Regions from separate parts of the Kitasatospora sp. NPDC005751 genome, predicted to be linked through region 4. Evidence: riboswitches for the same ligand, from Rfam matches in the RefSeq annotation. Region 4 holds a riboswitch; each other region holds the start of a gene.
The links. Region 4 has a riboswitch for cobalamin ahead of ABZ497_RS03825 (ribonucleoside-diphosphate reductase subunit alpha). Riboswitches for the same ligand answer to the same signal wherever they lie in the genome.
Positions count from the first base shown of each region.

Region 1: another riboswitch for cobalamin. It lies ahead of ABZ497_RS29870 (HoxN/HupN/NixA family nickel/cobalt transporter); the one in region 4 lies ahead of ABZ497_RS03825 (ribonucleoside-diphosphate reductase subunit alpha).
Region 2: another riboswitch for cobalamin. It lies ahead of ABZ497_RS11190 (cobalamin biosynthesis protein); the one in region 4 lies ahead of ABZ497_RS03825 (ribonucleoside-diphosphate reductase subunit alpha).
Region 3: another riboswitch for cobalamin. It lies ahead of metE (5-methyltetrahydropteroyltriglutamate--homocysteine S-methyltransferase); the one in region 4 lies ahead of ABZ497_RS03825 (ribonucleoside-diphosphate reductase subunit alpha).

Region 1 is NZ_JBEXYC010000052.1:35,499-39,998, forward strand. It holds gene ABZ497_RS29860 (M24 family metallopeptidase) at 1-167, opposite strand, end outside; gene rpmG (50S ribosomal protein L33) at 548-712, shown strand; gene ABZ497_RS29870 (HoxN/HupN/NixA family nickel/cobalt transporter) at 826-1,998, opposite strand; cobalamin riboswitch at 2,031-2,223, opposite strand; partial or broken gene ABZ497_RS29875 (metalloregulator ArsR/SmtB family transcription factor) at 2,305-2,643, shown strand; gene ABZ497_RS29880 (SRPBCC family protein) at 2,802-3,281, opposite strand; gene ABZ497_RS29885 (RNA polymerase sigma factor) at 3,278-3,796, opposite strand; gene ABZ497_RS29890 (DUF3995 domain-containing protein) at 3,936-4,388, shown strand; gene ABZ497_RS29895 (DNA-formamidopyrimidine glycosylase family protein) at 4,450-4,500, opposite strand, start outside.
Region 2 is NZ_JBEXYC010000008.1:79,307-83,806, forward strand. It holds gene ABZ497_RS11180 (alpha/beta fold hydrolase) at 1-238, opposite strand, end outside; gene ABZ497_RS11185 (transcriptional regulator) at 535-1,245, opposite strand; cobalamin riboswitch at 1,458-1,650, shown strand; gene ABZ497_RS11190 (cobalamin biosynthesis protein) at 1,744-2,715, shown strand; gene ABZ497_RS11195 (cobyric acid synthase) at 2,712-4,229, shown strand; gene ABZ497_RS11200 (putative cobaltochelatase) at 4,222-4,500, shown strand, end outside.
Region 3 is NZ_JBEXYC010000072.1:4,488-8,987, forward strand. It holds gene ABZ497_RS33170 (MarR family winged helix-turn-helix transcriptional regulator) at 1-432, shown strand, start outside; gene cobF (precorrin-6A synthase (deacetylating)) at 625-1,383, opposite strand; cobalamin riboswitch at 1,688-1,911, shown strand; gene metE (5-methyltetrahydropteroyltriglutamate--homocysteine S-methyltransferase) at 2,049-4,358, shown strand; gene ABZ497_RS33185 (SDR family NAD(P)-dependent oxidoreductase) at 4,252-4,500, opposite strand, start outside.
Region 4 is NZ_JBEXYC010000002.1:255,936-260,435, reverse strand. It holds gene ABZ497_RS03825 (ribonucleoside-diphosphate reductase subunit alpha) at 1-1,382, opposite strand, end outside; cobalamin riboswitch at 1,571-1,711, opposite strand; gene ABZ497_RS03820 (hypothetical protein) at 2,082-3,362, shown strand; gene ABZ497_RS03815 (glycosyl hydrolase) at 3,532-4,500, shown strand, end outside.

The DNA of each region.
Region 1 (4,500 bases), on a different contig from region 4:
AGCGCCAGCAGCGCCCGCTCCCGGGTGAGCAGCAGCGTCGCGCCGCACGGCGGGCAACCGGTCAGGTACCGCACGTTCGCCGCCCGGGTGATCAGCGCCGCATCGGCCCCGGCCGCACTGCCGTGCTCCCTCAGACGCTCCCGCCGGACCGCGTACGCATCAGACATGCGTCGAGCCTACGGAGCCCCACCCCGATCCGCCCGCCGAGCGGATCCGACCGGACCAGGACGGCCCTGGTCGGACACCCGGCCGGTCCGCCGGTGCGGCGTCGGGCCCCGGCGCCGCACCGGCGCCCGGGCCCCGAGGCCGGTCGACCGGCCGCGCACCCGAACGGACGGCGCGGGCGGCGGACCGGACGACCGGAGCCGCCGGCGGGAGCGCGCGCCGCCCGACGAGCCCCGGCGCGTACGCGGTCGCACGGCCGACCAGCGCCTCCACCGCCCGCCGGGGAATGGGCGGGGCGGAGGCCGTGTTGGACCCCTTGAAAACGACTTCCATTTCGGCGGAAGCCGTTTCCCGACCGCCCACCCCTCGGAGGAGGAGAACCATGGCCCGCAGCGAACTGCGCCCCGTCGTCAAGCTCAGGTCCACGGCCGAGACCGGCTTCACCTATGTGACCCGCAAGAACCGCCGCACCGACGCCGACCGGCTGGTGCTGCGCAAGTACGACCCGGTCGCGCGCCGGCACGTCGACTTCCGCGAGGAGCGCTGACCTCCCCCGTGGGCCCGGCCGGGCCCGCGGACCACGGCGAGGCGGCGCCCACCCGAACGGACCGGGTGGGCGCCGCCTCGTGACACCGCGGTGCCGCGGGCCGTCGGGGCCGACTACTTGGTGACCCCGGCGGCCTCGTCGGCCGCCGCCCCCTGGGCGGGCACCCCGCCGGCCGGTACCACCGGCTTCGGGCTCCAGCGCTGTTCCACGCCGGCGAGGCGCCAGTAGGCGATCGCCGCCCCCCAGACCACCACGAACAGCCCGACGATCGCGTAGCCGACGTTGTCCAGCGAGATGTCCGCGATCCAGCCGCTGACCGGGTCGGTGAGGTCCAGCTTCTCGTGCAGCACGGCGACCAGCTCGATGGTGCCGATGATGAACGCCACCGCGATCGACAGCCCGGTGATGGTCAGGTTGTAGTACACCTTGCGCACCGGGTTGGAGAACGCCCACTGGTACGCGAAGTTCATGAACGTCCCGTCCAGCGTGTCGAACAGGCTCATCCCGGACGCGAACAGCAGCGGCAGGCAGACGATCGCGTACCAGGGCAGCCCGGCGGCCGCGCCGGAGCCGGCCATCACCATCAGGGTCACCTCGGTCGCGGTGTCGAAGCCGAGGCCGAGCACCATGCCGACCGGGAACATCTGGCCGGGCCGCGTGATCGAGCGGGTCGCCCGGTTCAGCACCCGGGCCATCAGACCGCGCGAGTTGAGGTGCTCCTCCAGCTCCGCCTCGTCGAACCGACCGGCCCTCATCGACCGGAACACCTTGAGGATGCCGAACAGCGCCGCCAGGTTGAGCGCGCCGATCAGGTAGAGGAAGACACCGGACGCGGAAGTGCCGACCACACCGAGCCACTGGTGCGTGGTGGACTCGTCGTCCATCAGCGTGCTGGCCAGCTGGGCGCCGCCCGCCACCAGGGCGGCCATCAGGACCACCATCGAGGAGTGGCCGAGCGCGAACCAGAAGCCCACCGAGACGGGCCGCTTGCCGTCCGCCATGAGCTTGCGGGTGGTGTTGTCGATCACCGCGATGTGGTCGGCGTCGAAGGCGTGCCGCATGCCGAGGGTGTAGGCGGTGATGCCCAGGCCCACCCCGAAGACCTGGGTACCGACCTCGTACTTCTCGGGGGCGACCAGGAAGATCAGCGTCCCGAAGGCCACCACGTGCATGGCCAGGATCACCCCCATCAACCCGGCCGTGCGGAGGGTGTCCTCGCGCCGCCAGCGGAAGCTCGGCAGGGCGGAGGACGCCGCGGGAACAGCGGCGGTTTCGGGCAGGGTCATCTTCGGATCACGCTCCAGCACCTCGTGGAAAGACGTTCGTGAGATGCCGTGGCCGGTCTCCTGGCTGACGGGGCTTCCGGATCCGCCTTCCCAGGCGCGCGAGGCGCCCAGTGGCGTCGTGGATACGGACGACTCCCCCGATCACAGTGGCGAGGGCCGCTCCGGACTCCGGACCCTGAGGGTCCGTCACCGGTCTTCCCGAACACCACGGCGGGCAACACCGTAGGGGGCCGCACCTCACCCTTGCAAGGCTGCGCACCTGCGCAGGTGTCCAGGATCACAGCCACGGGCTGCAACAATGTCCGCATGCATCTCGTACCGGCCGACCGCGCGGGCCACCGCACCATCGACGGGCACCGGGTCTGCGAGGCCATCGCCGCGATCGGCGACCCCGGGCACGTCCGGTCCTGGGCCGAGCGGTTCTCGCTGCTCGCCGACCCGGGGCGGCTCGCCCTGCTGCTCGCCCTGCACCGGGCCGGGCCGCTCGCCGTCACCGACCTGGCGGTCGCCACCGGCATGCGCGACCCGGCCGTCTCGCAGGCGCTGCGGCTGCTGCGCACCGCGGGTGTGGTCACCGGCGACAAGGACGGCCGCGTGGTGCGCTACCGGCTCGTGGACGAGGCCCTGCGCCCCCTCCTCGACGAGTGCGCCGCCGCGGACCACCACGAGCACGGCGAGCCCGCCACCGGGAGCGACGCCACCGGCGGCGAGCCCTCCGCACCCCGGGCCGCCGCGGCCGGCTGACCGGCTGCGCCCGCGGAACACCGACCCGGCGCCCCGGGCCGTCGCGCCCGGGGCCCGCCTCACCCCTCTCGCACCAGCCGTTCGAAGCGCTCCAGCGAGCGCCGGGCCAGCGGGTCCGTCGCGGGCCGCAGGGCCCGGTCGAGCAGACCCGCGCCGGGGAGCCGGAACGCGCCGAGGAAGGCGAAGCGGGTGCCTCCGGCCTCGGCGCGAGCCGCCATCCCGCCCAGCAGGAAGCGGCTGCGCATCAGGCACCACCCGGGCGTCAGCTCGACGTCGAAACGGGCCCGCAGCCGGGTGTGGCCGGTCACCAGCGCCTCGGTGCGACCGTCCGCCGGTCTCCCGGCCACGCGGACCGACCGGATGTCCGGCAGCCAGCGCGGGAGCCCCTCCTCCAGGTCGGCCGCGGCCGCCCAGACCCGCTCGAACGGCGCGTCGATCAGCGCCTCCCGGACGGCGGCGCCGGGGGTGACGGCGGCGATCACATGCAGCCGGCGGACCGGGTCGAAGGCCGCCGTCGGCCAGGGGGTCGGTGCGCTCACTGCTGCCACGCCCTTCGAAAGCCGAGCCGGGCCCGGGAGAGCCGGGACTTCACGGTGCCGGGTGCCACGCCCAGCAGTTCTGCGGTGGACCGCTCGTCGAGCCCCTCCAGGTCGCGCAGCACCAGCACGGCGCGGTGCTCCGGCGTCAGCCGGGCGAGGACGTCCTGGATGTCGGTGGCCAGCTGCGGGTCGCCGGGGCGGGGCAGCTCGGAGAGGTCGGCCGGGACGCAGCGGGCGACCCGCCGGACGTGCCGGACGGCCTCCCGCACGGCGATCGAGCGGACCCAGCCGAACAGCGCGGCCGGGTCCTGGAGCTGGCCCAGCTTGCGGAAGACGGCGATCAGCGCCTCCTGCGTCGCGTCGGGGCCGTCGTCCAGCGCGATCGGACCGCAGAGCCGGCGGACGTAGGGCGCGACCAGCTCCAGCAGCTCGCTGACGGCCAGTTGGTCGCCGCGCTGGGCGGCACGGACCAGGCCGGCGAGCCGGTCGGCGGTTCGGGTGTCGGGACCATCCACACCCGCATCAGAGGCGCCGGACCGGCCGGACGTTCCCTCCCTCCCCCGACTTCCCGCTGTGACGCTCGTCACGGGAACCTCCGGCCGGGCGCGCCGCTCCTGCGGGGTGACCCACCGTCGGAACCCCCGGAGGACCACCGTGAACCGTCACCGTACCGCCGCCCTCGCCGTCGCCGGCCTGCTCGCCGCCGACGCCCTGCTGCACGTCTACTGGGCCACCGGCCGCACCTGGCCGGCCGCCGACCCGGCGTCACTCTCCCGGGCGGTGCTCAACGCCGAGGTGCCGTTCACCCCGCCGGTCGCCCTGCCGCTCGCGGCGCTGCTGTTCTCCGGCTCGGCCCTGGTGCTCGCCCGCGGCGGCCTGTTGGACGGCGCGGCCCGCCGGCTGCCGACGGTGGCGCTGCGCTGGGGGCCGCGCGCGGTGGCCGCCGGACTGCTCGCCCGCGGGCTGGCCGGGCTGCTCTGGGCCACCGGGGTCGGCGTCGACACCGGCTCGGCCTTCTACCGGCTCAACCTGGCCTTCTACACCCCGCTCTGCCTGGCCGCCGCGGCCGCCGCCCTGGCGGTCGCCCGTACCGGGGCGGACGGCTGACCGCGCCCCTCCCCCGGCAGCCCCGCGACCGCCCGCGGGGCACCGGGCAGCCGGCGCCGCCTCAGGCCCGCTGGCAGGTGGGGCACCAGAAGAGGTTGCGCGCGGCGTGCGC
Region 2 (4,500 bases), on a different contig from region 4:
CCGCGTGCCCTCCGTCGCCCCACTCGACGGCCCAGCGGCCGGGGCGGGCGCTCTCGGCGCTGCGGGTGAAGGTGGCCCGTCCGGCGGCGAGGGTCAGCACCACGACGGGGCCGGCGGCCCGCTCACGGCCGACCGCCGGGCGGACCATCCGCTCGGAGGCCCTCCGGCCGATCAGCAGGACGGCGGCCCCGGTGCCGACGGCGGCGGCCGCCACGGCGGCTGCGGTTCCCCAACGCATATCGCTCCCCGCTCTGTTGGTCGCGGACTGGGCAGTCTGCCCACCAGTCCACTCGCGGGGGCGCCACCCGGCCACCGGGCGCGGCCGTCCGGGTCACGGCGGCACGGGTCTCGGCCGGGTCACGGCGGCGGGAGTCTCGGCCGGGTCACGGCGGCACGGGAAGCGGCTGCGGGAAGCGACGGCACGGTTCTCGGCCCTCTGGTCACGGCGGCGCGGGAAGCGGCAGAGGGAGAGGGCAGGGAGGGAGAGGGCAGGGAGGGGGAGGCGCCGCGCGGGGGCGGCGCGGTAGCGGCCCGTCAGACCGGGATCTCGGTCTCCAGGAGCTCCAGCAGCTCCCAGAACCGCTCGCCGAGCGGCCGGGCCGCCGCGCGGGTGTCCGCCGCCGGGGCCGGGGAGCCCCAGCTGCCGGCGCCCCAGTGGGAGGTGACCTGGTACTCGTTCTGCAGCGCCGTCAGCACGGCGGTGAGGTCGCCCTCGTGAACCGGCACGATCCGGCCGATCGGCCGGAGCTGCGCCTGCCAGCGGCCGTCCACGCACTGCCGCAGCCGCCGGTCCAGCTCCTGCGCCCGGCCGGTCACCGCGACCAGCTCGCGCAGGGTCGTGCCGAGCACCTGGGCCAGCGCGTGGGTCTGCTCCTGGTCGCCGTCCCACTGACCGGTCGCCTCGGCCCGCTGGTACCGGTCCAGTGCGAGGCCGATCCGGTGGGCCGCGCTCTCCTGGTTGAGCTCCCGGGCGACCCGGAAGTCCCGCAGCCGGGCCGGGCGGACGCCCATCAGCTGGGCCGGCGGGCACCAGAGCGCCCGGGCCAGGGCGATGAACTCGTCCTCGGCGGGGCGCAGCTCGCCGCTCTCCCAGCCGAGCACGTGGGAGGGCAGCAGCCGGACGCCGTGCGCGGCCATGCCCTCGACCACCTGCTCGGGGGTCAGCCCCAGGCCGGCGCGGTGCGCGCGGGCGGCCGCGGGCGAGAAGGGCACCGGGGGCACGGCGGGTGGCTGTCTGCGTCGCATGGCCCGACGGTAGGGGGCGGTCCGGCCGCCCCCCAGCCGCCGAACACACGAAGCGGGCCCGGAGGCCCCTCCGGGCGACTGGACGATCGCACAGGCTGTCATGCCCCTGCGGGGGGTGCCGATCGGAGGTAGCGACGGCGTCGGGCGGCCCGGCTCCGCTGTGACCAACCCCTCCGTGACCTTGGTTGACGCACGGTTCGGCCGCGTGATGGGATCCTTCAGCCAAACGGAGGCATGCAGAGGAAGCCGGTGCGAGTCCGGCGCGGTCCCGCCACTGTCACCGGGGAGCACACTCGGAGTCCCTCCTCCGCCGGCCACGGCGCCGGAGGGGGCCCATCGCGGCGGGCCGTCAGAAGCCGCCGCCGGGCCCGGGGGTGCGTTCGACCCGGAAGCCAGGAGACTCTCGCCCCCGGTACGTCGATCCAGGGCGCGGACCCTGAGTGAGGACACGCACGCGATGCAGGCTGCCCCGACCTTCCGAGCCCTCTGCTGTCCACCGTGCGCCCGCTGACCCGCGCCGCCGCCTTCGCCCTGGGGGCCGCGGCCGGGTACCTCGCCGACGCCCGCTTCGCCGACCCGCGCCGCGGCCACCCGGTGGCCGTCTTCGGCGGCGCGGCCGGCCGGCTGGAGCGGCGGATCTGGCGGAACGACCGCGCCGTCGGAACGGCTTTCACGGCGCTCTGCGTGGGCACCGTCGCGGCCGGCGCGCTGGCGGCCGACCGCACCCTGGGCCGCCGGCCGCTCGGGCGGGCCGCGCTGGCCGCCGCCGCGACCTGGACGGTGCTCGGCGGCACGTCGCTCACCCGGGAGGCCCGCACGATCGGACGCTCGCTCGCCGCGCACGACCTCGCGGCGGCGCGGCAGCGGCTGCCGCACCTGTGCGGGCGGGACCCGAGCGCCCTCGACGAGGGGCAGATCGCCCGCGCGGTGGTCGAGTCGGTCGCCGAGAACACCGCCGACGCCGTGGTCAACGCACTCGTCTGGGGCGCCCTCGCGGGCACGCCCGGGCTGCTGGCGTTCCGCGCGGTCAACACCCTGGACGCGATGGTCGGCCACCGCTCGCCGCGCCACGCCCGGTTCGGCTGGGCCTCGGCGCGGCTGGACGACGTGGCGGGCTGGCCGGGCGCGCGGCTGACCGCGCTGCTGACCGTCGCCGCCGCGCCCGAGCCCCGGACGGCCTGGCGGGTCTGGCGCCGGGACGGCTCCGCCCACCCCAGCCCCAACGCGGGCCAGGCCGAGTCGGCCTTCGCCGGCGCCGTCGGCGTGCGGCTCGGCGGCACCCTGCGGTACGGCGCCCGGGTCGAGCACCGGCCGGTACTGGGCGGCGAGCTGCGACCGGTGACGGTGGACGACATCGAGCGCGCCTGCCGGCTCTCCCGCCGGGTGGGACTGCTCGCACTGGGTACGACCGTCGCCGGGCACGCCGTCGTGCAGGCACTCAAGGCGGGGACGAGAAGGGGGAGCGCATGAGCAACGCACTGCTGGTCGCCGGGACGACCTCGGACGCCGGCAAGAGCGTGGTCACCGCGGGCATCTGCCGCTGGCTGGCCCGTCAGGGCGTCGCCGTGGCGCCGTTCAAGGCGCAGAACATGTCGCTGAACTCCTTCGTCACCGCCGACGGTGCCGAGATCGGCCGCGCCCAGGCGATGCAGGCCCAGGCGGCCCGGGTGGAGCCCGAGGCGGCGATGAACCCGGTGCTGCTGAAGCCCGGCGCGGACGGCCGCAGCCAGGTGGTGCTGCTCGGCCGGGCGGTCGCCGAGGTCGGCGCGCTGGACTACCGCGACCGCAAGCCCGTCCTGCTGGAGCGAGCGCTGGAGTGCCTGGCCGACCTGCGCCGGCGCTACGACGTGGTGGTCTGCGAGGGCGCCGGATCGCCCGCCGAGATCAACCTGCGGGACCGGGACATCGCCAACATGGGCCTGGCCACCGCCGCCGGCCTGCCGGTCGTGGTGGTCGGCGACATCGACCGCGGCGGCGTGTTCGCCGCGATGTACGGGACGCTGGCGCTGCTGTCGGAGCAGGACCAGCGCCATGTGGCGGGCTGGTTCGTCAACAAGTTCCGCGGCGACGCGCGGCTGCTGGCGCCCGGGCTGGAGATGCTGCGCGAGCTGACCGGCCGTCCGGTGCTGGGCACCCTGCCGATGCTGTCCGGGCTCTGGCTGGACGCCGAGGACTCCCTGGACCTGACCACCGTGGTGGACCGCGCCGAGGGGCGCGGGCCGCTCGGCGCCGACGTGCTGCGGGTGGCCGTGGTGCGCTTCCCCCGGCTGTCCAACTTCACCGACGTGGACGCACTGGCCCAGGAACCCGGGGTGCTGGTCCGCTGGGCCACCCGGCCCGAGGAGCTGGCCGACGCCGACCTGGTGATCCTGCCCGGCACCCGGGCCACCGTGGCCGACCTGGCCTGGCTGCGCGAGCGCGGCCTGGAGCCGGCCCTCAGGGCCCGGGCCGCGGCCGGGCTGCCGGTCCTCGGCGTCTGCGGCGGCTACCAGATGCTCGCGCGCGCCATCCACGACGAGGTCGAGTCGAAGGCCGGTGCCGTCGACGGCCTCGGGCTGCTCCCGACGCACGTCCGGTTCGGCGCCGAGAAGGTGCTCGGCCGACCGGTCGGCGAGGCCTACGGGCAGCCGGTCCAGGGGTACGAGATCCACCACGGGATCGTCACTGTGGAGGGCGGGGAGGCGTTCCTGGACGGCTGCCGGGTGGGGGCGGTCTGGGGCACGACCTGGCACGGCGCGCTGGAGAACGACGGCTTCCGGCGCGCGCTGCTGCGCGAGGTCGCCGCTCTGTCGGGCCGGGCGTTCGTGCCCGCGCCGGACACCTCGTTCGCCGAGGCGCGCGAGGCCCGGCTGGACCGGCTGGGCGACCTGATCGAGGAGCACGCGGACACCGACGCGCTGTGGAAGCTGATCGAGGGCGGGGTGCCGGCCGCGGGTTCGCTGCCGTTCCTGCCGCCCGGGGCCCCCTTGGAGAATCATGAGTGACGTCCGCTACCCCTTCACCGCGATCGTCGGAATGGCCGACCTGCGGCTCGGGCTGCTGCTCAACGCGGTCTCCCCGGCCGTCGGCGGCGTGCTGGTGCGGGGTGAGAAGGGCACCGCCAAGTCGACCATGGTGCGGGCGCTGGCCGGTCTGCTCCCGTCCATCGCCGCCGTCGACGGCTGCCGTTTCGCCTGCGACCCGGCCGCGCCGGACCCGGCCTGCCCGGACGGCGCGCACGACGGCGCCGACGAGACCCACCGCCCGGCCCGGCTG
Region 3 (4,500 bases), on a different contig from region 4:
GACGGGGGTGCGGTCGACACCGCGCAGACCCTCGACGATCTCGTCGCGGCGGGCCTGGTGCAGTCCCTGTTCGTCCAGGTCGGCGGTCGGCACGAGGTGCTGACGCTCACCTCCTCGGGGCAGCTCGCGCTGGAGATCCTGCACAGCGACGAGTCGGCCGTGCAGGACGACCTGCTGGTGTCCCTGACGCGCGGTGAGCGCACCCAGTTGAACTCCCTGCTGCGGCGGGTGTGCGCCGCCGCCGCCCGTAGCGGCTCGGCGGGTTCGGCTCCGCGCCGGGCCGCCGACTGGGTCCTGACCCGCGAACGCCGTACGGAGTGGGCCGTCGAGCGCGAGGGCGCCGGCGGGGCAGCCGGGGCGCCCGGGGTGGCCGGCGAGCGGTCCGAGGACGTGGCCGACCGGGACGACGGCGGGGCCCCGGCCGGTTCGTAGCCGTCCCGCCTCACCAGGTGAAACGGGCGCCGCGCGCTACTGATCGGTCACCCCGGCCGCCCCGGTCACCCCGGCCGCCTCGGCGACGGGGCCGGCCTGCTCCGGGCCGAGACGTGGCGCCGCTTCAGTCCGGTCGCGAGGATCTGCGTCGGCGCGGTCACCGTCGCCGGCCTCCGGCTCGGCCGGAAGCCGTCAGCTCCCGGAGCGGCGGAGGAGGTAGGTGTCCATGATCCAGCCCTTGCGTTCGCGGGCCTCGTCGCGGAGCGCGCGGATCCGGGGGGCGGTTTCGGCGAGGGGGCCGGCGACGAGGATCTCGTCCGGTGTGCCCAGGTAGGCGCCGTAGAAGATCTCCAGCCCCTCGGGGTCGATCCCGGTGAACGCGGCCCGCCCGTCCAGCATCACCACCACGTCGTCCACCTGCTCGGGGAAGCCCTCGGCGAGACGGCGGCCGGTGGTGATCTGCAGCGGGCGGCCGACCCGGGTCAGGGTGGTGCGGTGCCGGGCGGCGAGCGCCGAGACGCTGCTGATGCCCGGGACCACCTCGTACCCGAAGGTGGCGCCGCCGCGGGCCAGGACCTCGTCGATCACGGCGATGACGCTGTCGTAGAGGCTCGGGTCGCCCCAGACCAGGAACGCGCCGGTCTCCTCCGGGCCGAGGTGTTCGGCGACCAGCCGCTCGACCAGGTCGGCCCGGCGGGTGCGCCAGTCGTCCACGGCCGCGGTGTACGCCGGGGTGGCGCGGTCCCGCTCGGCGTCCGCGACCTCGATGACGCGGTGGCCCGGGCGGCCGTGCTCGGTCAGCAGCTGCCGGCGCAGCCGGATGAGGTCCTGCCGTTCCTCGTTCTTGTCGAGGATGAAGAAGACGTCGGTGCGGGCGAGGGCCTTGACCGCCTGCAGGGTGAGGTGGTCGGGATCGCCCGCCCCGATGCCGATGAGGAAGATGTGCCGCATGACAGTGATTGTGCCGTGCGGCTGCCCGTCCGCCGGGCGCGGCCGGTCCCGGGCGAACCGCCGGGTGGGCCGCGGAGGACCGGCCCGGCGGCGCTGTGACGTCATGCACGCGCCGTCGACCCGGCCTCTCGGGGGTCGGCGGTGAGCCCGAGTACCCGGCGGCGGAGAGGCGTCCACTCCTCCCGTCGTGGTCCGCGGGACTGCTCGGGTTGCCGGGGTGCTCGGGCGGTGCGGACCGCCGGAGCCGTCCCACGCCGCCATCCGCGATCCGGACAATCACTGACGCGCCGTCGGTGATGGGCCTAGGGTGGGTGGTGCAGTCGGTTCGCCGTGTCCTCCAGCCACGGCGTCGCAAGAGGGAACCCGGTGGGAATCCGGGACTGCCCCGCAGCGGTGAGTGGGAACGACCGCCGTCACATGCACTGGGCCCAGCCGGGCCCGGGAAGCGACGGCCAGTAGGTGTCCGGCCTGGGAGCCAGGCGGACGTGCCCGCGAGTCCGAAGACCTGCCACTGCCCGCGTGCACCCCGCACGCGGTGATCTCGGTGACCTCGAGGGCGGGTCGGCGGAGCGGGCGGGCCCACCCCGGTGCCGTGCCCCCACTGCCGTACCTCCACGCCGTCGTGCTCTCCCGGGATCGCAGCGCGACTCGCGAAGGAGAGTTCCGTGTCACCGAGTTCCACCACCCCGCAGGCCACCGTGTACGGCTACCCGAGGCAGGGCGCCGACCGGGAGCTGAAGAAGGCCGTCGAGGGGTACTGGGCGGGCCGCGTCGACGCCGCCGCCCTGCACGCCACCGCCGCCATCCTGCGCCGCGCCAACTGGCGGCAGCTGGCGGACGCGGGCATCGCCGAAATCCCCACCGGCGACTTCTCGCTCTACGACCACGTCCTGGACACCACGGTCGCGGTCGGCGCGATCCCGGCCCGCCACCGCGCCGCCGTCGACACCGACCCGCTGGACGGCTACTTCGCCATGGCGCGCGGCACCCAGGATGTCGCACCGCTGGAGATGACCAAGTGGTTCGACACCAACTACCACTACCTCGTACCGGAGTTGGGTCCGGACACGGTCTTCGCCGCGAACTCCGCCAAGCCGGTCTCCGAACTGCGTGAGGCGCTCGGCCTCGGCCACCGCCCCCGGCCCGTGCTGGTCGGACCGCTGACCTACCTGCTGCTCGCCAAGCCCGCCCCCGGCGTGGCCGCCGACTTCCGGCCGGTCACCCTGCTGGACCGGCTGCTGCCCGTCTACGCGGAACTCCTCGCCGACCTGCGGGCCGCCGGCGCCGACTGGGTCCAGCTGGACGAGCCCGCGCTCGTCCAGGACCGCACCCCGGCCGAACTGAACGCCGCCACCCGCGTCTACCGCGAGCTCGGTGCGCTCACCGACCGCCCGCAACTGCTGGTCACCAGCTACTTCGACCGGCTCGGCGAGGCCCTGCCCGTCCTGGCCAAGGCCCCGATCGAGGGCATCGGCCTGGACTTCACCGGCCCCGGCGCCGCCAACCTCGACGACCTCGCCGCCGTCGGCGGAGTGCCCGGCAAGCGCCTGGTCGCGGGCGTGGTGGACGGCCGCAACATCTGGATCAACAACCTGGAGAAGTCCCTCGCCACCCTCGGCACGCTGCTCGGTCTGGCGGACCGGGTCGACGTCGCACCGTCCTGCTCGCTGCTGCACGTCCCGCTCGACGCCGACCTCGAGCGCGACCTCGACCCGCAGGTCGCCCGCTGGCTCGCCTTCGCCCGTCAGAAGACCACCGAGGTCGCCACCCTGGCCCGCGGCCTGGCCCACGGCACCGACACCATCGCGGCCCAACTGGCCGCCAACCGGGCCGACCTGGCCTCCCGTGCCGGCTCGGCGCTGACCCGCGACCCGGCCGTCCGGGCCCGGGTCGCCGCCACCGCCCCCGAGGACGCCCGCCGCGCCCCGGCCTACCCCGAGCGCGCCGAGGCGCAGCGGGCCCGGCTCGGCCTGCCGCTGCTGCCGACCACCACCATCGGCTCCTTCCCGCAGACCACCGACCTGCGCACCGCCCGCGCCGACCTGCGCGCCGGCCGCATCGACGACGGCACCTACCGGGACCGGATGCGGGCCGAGGTCCGCGAGGTGATCGGCTACCAGGAGAAGGCCGGCCTCGACGTGCTCGTCCACGGCGAGCCCGAACGCAACGACATGGTGCAGTACTTCGCCGAGCAGCTGACCGGCTACCTGGCCACCCGGCACGGCTGGGTGCAGTCCTACGGCACCCGCTACGTCCGGCCGCCGGTGCTGGCCGGGGACATCTCCCGCCCGCACCCGATGACCGTGGACTGGTACCGCTACGCGGCCGATCTGACGGACCGTCCGGTCAAGGGCATGCTCACCGGACCGGTGACCATGCTCGCCTGGTCCTTCGTCCGGGACGACCAGCCGACCGGCGACACCGCCCGGCAGGTCGCGCTCGCCCTGCGCGACGAGGTCACCGACCTGGAGGCCGCCGGCGCCGCCGTCATCCAGGTCGACGAGCCGGCGCTGCGCGAGACCCTGCCGCTGCGGTCCGCCGACCGGGCGGCCTACCTGGAGTGGGCCACCGAGTCCTTCCGGCTCTCCACCTCCGGGGTCCGCGCCGACACCCAGATCCACACCCACATGTGCTACGCCGAGTTCGGCGCGATCATGACCGCCATCGACCAGCTCGACGCCGACGTGATCTCCCTGGAGGCGGCCCGCTCGCACATGGAGGTCGCCCACGAGCTGGCCGGGGCAGGCTACCCGCGCGAGGTCGGCCCCGGCGTCTACGACATCCACTCGCCCCGGGTGCCGAGCACCGAGGAGGTGGCCTCGCTGCTCCGCGCCGGGCTGGCCGCGATCCCGGCCGAGCGGCTCTGGGTCAACCCCGACTGCGGCCTGAAGACCCGCGGTTGGACGGAGACCCGGGCCTCGCTGGAGCACCTGGTCGAGGCGGCCAGGCTGGTCCGCGCCGAACTGGGCGGCTGACACCGTGCCGGGGTGGGCGGCGGTCCGGCCCCCGGCCCGCCGTCCGCTCCGGTCCGTCCGCGGTGGTGAGGTCCATGTGGAGCGGAAGGACGTCGGTCGTGCGGCCGAGCGCGGTGAGGTCCTCGGTCACGGTCCGGGAGGC
Region 4 (4,500 bases):
GGGGCGACGTGGGCGCCGAGGTTGACCGAGCCGAGGTTGCAGACGGCGGTCTCGGAGTCGTCCGTGACCTCCAGGATCTCGGTGCAGAGGTTGGAGCTGTGCACCGTGCGGCCGGGCAGCGCGGTCTGGTTGGCGGCGCGGTTGGAGGCGTCCTTGAAGGTCATCCAGCCGTTGCCGGTCTGCGCCAGGGTGCGCATCATCCGGGAGTAGAGGGTCTGCGCCGGGATGGTGCGGACGGCCTTGCCGGCCTGCTCGGCCTTCAGGTACGCCTCGTCGAACTCGGCGCCCCAGAGGTCGACCAGCTCGGGCACGTCGGCGGGGGAGAACAGCGACCAGTCGGCGTTCGCGTTGACGCGGCGCATGAACTCGTCCGGGATCCAGTGCGCCAGGTTGAGGTTGTGGGTGCGGCGCGCCTCCTCACCGGTGTTGTCGCGCAGCTCCAGGAACTCCTCGATGTCCGCGTGCCAGGTCTCCAGGTAGACGCAGGCCGCGCCCTTGCGGCGGCCGCCCTGGTTGACCGCGGCGACCGAGGAGTCGAGGGTGCGCAGGAACGGGACGATGCCGTTGGACTTGCCGTTGGTGCCCCGGATCAGGCTGCCGCGCGAGCGGATCCGCGAGTAGGACAGGCCGATGCCGCCGGCGTGCTTGGAGAGGCGGGCGATCTGGGCGTACCGGGAGTAGATCGAGTCCAGGTTGTCCAGCGGCGAGTCCAGCAGGTAGCAGCTCGACATCTGCGGGTGCTTGGTGCCGGAGTTGAAGAGCGTCGGCGAGGAGGTCAGGTACTCCAGCCGGCTCATCAGGCCGTACAGCTCGGAGACCTCGCGCACCGACTGCTCGTTGTCGCCGACCGCCAGACCACAGGCGACGCGGAGCAGGAACTGCTGCGGGGTCTCGACGACCTTGCGGGTGATCGGGTGGCGCAGCAGGTACCGGGACTGCACGGTGCGCAGGCCGAAGTACTCGAAGCGGCCGTCGCCCTCGGGGTCGATCAGCGCGTTCAGGGCGGTGGCGTGCTTGGCGACGAAGTCGGCGGTGGAGTCGCCGATCAGGCCCTCGGCGTGGCCGACCGCGATCGAGTCCGAGAAGGTGACCGAACCCTGGCTCACCGCCTCGTCGACGATCTCCAGCGCGAGCAGTCGCGCGGCCAGCTTCGAGTACTGCGGGTCCTCGGCGATCATCGACGCTGCGGCGTCCACGGCCAGCCCGCGCAGCTCGGCGAAGTCCGAGCCGGCGTGGCGGCCGCGCAGCGCGGCGGCGGCGACATGGCCGGGGTCCACCTGGGGGAGGTCGGCGCTGCGGTCGGTCAGCAGCCGGAGCAGTGCGCCACCGGGGTCGGACACCGTCGGGTCGACGGGGGCGGAGCTGGAACCCTGGGCGGGCAGGGTGACTGAGGCAGCGGTGGTCAAGGCGCTCTCTCCTGGCGGCGATCGGCGTCGGCGGTGGCTCGGGCCGGACCGTTCGGGGCAGGGGAGCACGGCGCGCCGGCCCGGAGGCGGCGCGCGACGGTGGCATCCCCGGCCCGCCCGCGAGGCCCGGAAGTGGTGCTGGTGCGAAAGGCCTCTGCGGGGAGGCCAGGCGGCACGCCGTCGGCAGGTATTCGGACTCGCGGGCTCTGTCGGAGCCGCCCGCACACCGCTGCGGGGCAGTCCCGGACTCGCACCGGGTTCCCCTGCGTCGACAGCAGGGATGAGCATACATCTAGTGGTGTCCGCTCGATGCGACCCCACATGTTGTGCGGCGTCGCGTGTCGACGTGATCGCAGGTGGTACCGGCGAGAGGCCTTTCCCGGGCTGTTCCGGGGCCGTTCCGGGGCTGCGGCCGGCCCCCGGCCGCCCGCCGCGGGGGCCGGCGCCGGGGGCCGCCGCAGGGTCGTTCCAGGGCCTTCGCGGACCGCGGCGCAGGGCGTCGCCGGGAGTGCCCGGGGCCCGGCCGGTGTTCGGATTCGGAAACGGATCGGCCACCGGGCAGGCCCGCCGTCAGGGGCATGCCCTACGATCTCGGCTCATGAGGGAGCGGAGCCAGCGGGTCGTCGACACCGACGTGATTCGCGGAGCGGCCGCCGAAGGCAGTGAGGGGGGCGCATGAGCGACGGAACGGGCACGCCTGGGGAGTGGAGCGGCCGACCCGGCTCGCCGGGGCAGCAGCCGCACCCTCCCGCCGGGCCGGGTGGCGCGCAGAACCAGCAGCCGGGCACGCCCGGACAGCCGCCGCAGGGCCCGCCGCCCGCGCCGTACCCCGGCGTGCCGCAGCCGGTGCCGCCGGCCCCGGGCGGGTTCGGTCCGCCGCCCGCCTCGTACGGGCCGCCGGTGCCCGCGCCGCAGCCGGTCCAGCCGCCGGTGCCGTCCGTGCCGCAGCCGCCGCAGCAGGTCCAGCCGCCCGTGCCGCAGCCGGTCCCGCAGCAGCAGCCGGTCCCGCAGCAGCCGGCGCCGGTGCAGCCGCAGCCCCAGCCCCCGGTGCACCAGCAGCATGTCCAGCCGCAGCCGCAGCCGCAGCCGCAGCCGCAGCAGCACCAGTGGCAGCCGCAGCCCCAGCACCCCCAGCCCGTGCCGCAGCACGCCGAGCCGGACTGGGCCGCCCTCGCGGACCGGAACGAGGCGGAGGCCAAGCGCAAGGGCCGGACGCGGATCATCGGCGGCGTGGTCGCCCTCCTGGTGGTCGGCGGCCTGGTCGCCGGCGGCCTGCTGTTCCTGAACAAGGGCGACGACAAGAAGCCGGTCGCGGATCCCACCGGCGCCGCCACGGCGGCCACCCAGCCGCCGGCGCCCACGGCGTCCGGCAAGGCGTCCCCGACGGCCACCCCGAGCGCCACGCCCGAGGACCCGTCGAAGCCGCTCTGGGAGGCGACCACCGACCCGGCTCCGCAGGACGCGGCGGCGCTCTTCTCGGCGCTCACCGTGACGGTCAACGGCGCCACCTGGAACCGCACCGTGGTCTCGCTCGACTCGCCCTGCTGGGACGGCAACTCCACGGTCGGCGGCCTCGGCAAGGTCCTCGGTGACCAGGGCTGCCGCCAGGTGCTCCGGGCCACCTACGTCTCCGGCGACAGCGCGGTGACGGTCGGCGTCGCGGTCTTCGACCACAAGCAGCAGGCCGAGACCGCGGTGAAGAACTACGTCGGCCACCTCAAGGGCGCCGCGGCCCCCGGCTCGCCGGCGTTCTGCACCACCCCCGGCTGCACCAACACCAAGGGCACCCTGGGCCGGTACGGCTTCTTCACCGTCGAGGGCTCCGCCAAGGGCGGCAACACCGCGGACGCCGCCGCGACCGCGGCCGCCGCGGGCTTCGACGAGCACGTGAAGAACCAGCTCCTCCAGCGCACCAAGGCGGCGGGCGGCGCACCGGCCGCCACCCCGGCAGGCTGACGGTCCGCCCGGTTCGGCCCGGTTCCGGCCGGGCCCGCCCCGGTTCGCGCCCGGCGGGTCCGCTCGCCCCGGCCCCGGGGGATGTGGCAGGCTCACCGCCTGTCAGTCGTACACGTGTTCCGGTTGTGACGGCGCAGGCCGGTGCCGGTGAGCATCCGGAGGAGTGTCCGTGGCCCTGCCCCGCGCGCTGCGTGCCAAACCGGCCGTGCTGGCCGCGGCCGGCGCGCTGCTCGCCGCCGGCGCGGTGGTGCTGGCCGGCCAGGACGGCCGGGCCGACGGCGACCGCCGGGACGCGCCCGCCCGCAGCACGCTCACCCTGGGCGGCGCCGGGCGCACCCTGGCGCCGGAGGTCGGCCGCGAGCTGCTGGCCCGCGACCCGCAGGCCTCGCCCAACGCGCGGGCCGTCCAGCAGTTCCTCGCCGACCTGGAGAGCGCGGCCCGCGCCGGCCGCTCCGGCGGGACGGTGATCGGCCAGCACGTCGAGGCGCACAACGAGCTCTACAACCCCGAGTACGGGGACTACCGGGGGACCAAGCCGGTCGGCTACTACTACAAGAAGGCCGCCGACATCACCGGCCGGCTGCCCGGCTTCGTCGAGACCGACCTCGGCCCCGGCTACGGCCAGACCGGCTGGGGCGTCGGCAACCCGCGCTCCTACTCGGCGGGCCGCTGGCCGGCCTGCGCGGTCGGCTGGCAGTACACCGACGACGCCGTCGACCTGATGACCGCCGTCTGGTCCGGCCACCCGCGCCCGGACGACGGCACCTACGGGGCGTCGGGCACCCAGAAGAACTGCGACGGCACCAGCACCGAGCTGCCCGACAACGGCGGCGGCCCGGCCGGACTGGTCGGGATGTCCTTCCACGAGCCGTACCCGGGCTCGGACGTGAAGTCCTTCGACCGGGTGCTCTGCTCGGCCTCGCCCGGCGCGAAGGACCCGGGCTGGTTCGGCCGGGTCGTCGACAGCGCCGGCGACACCCCCGAGTACCGCGCGCTGCTGACGGACCTCTCCTTCCTGGCGGACCACCTGGAGTACCTGGCGGCCCACGACGTGCCGGTGCTGCTGCGGCCGTACCACGAGATGAACGCGGCCGACTGCGCCCGCGGCTTCTGGTGGTCGGGCCGCAAACCCGCCGAC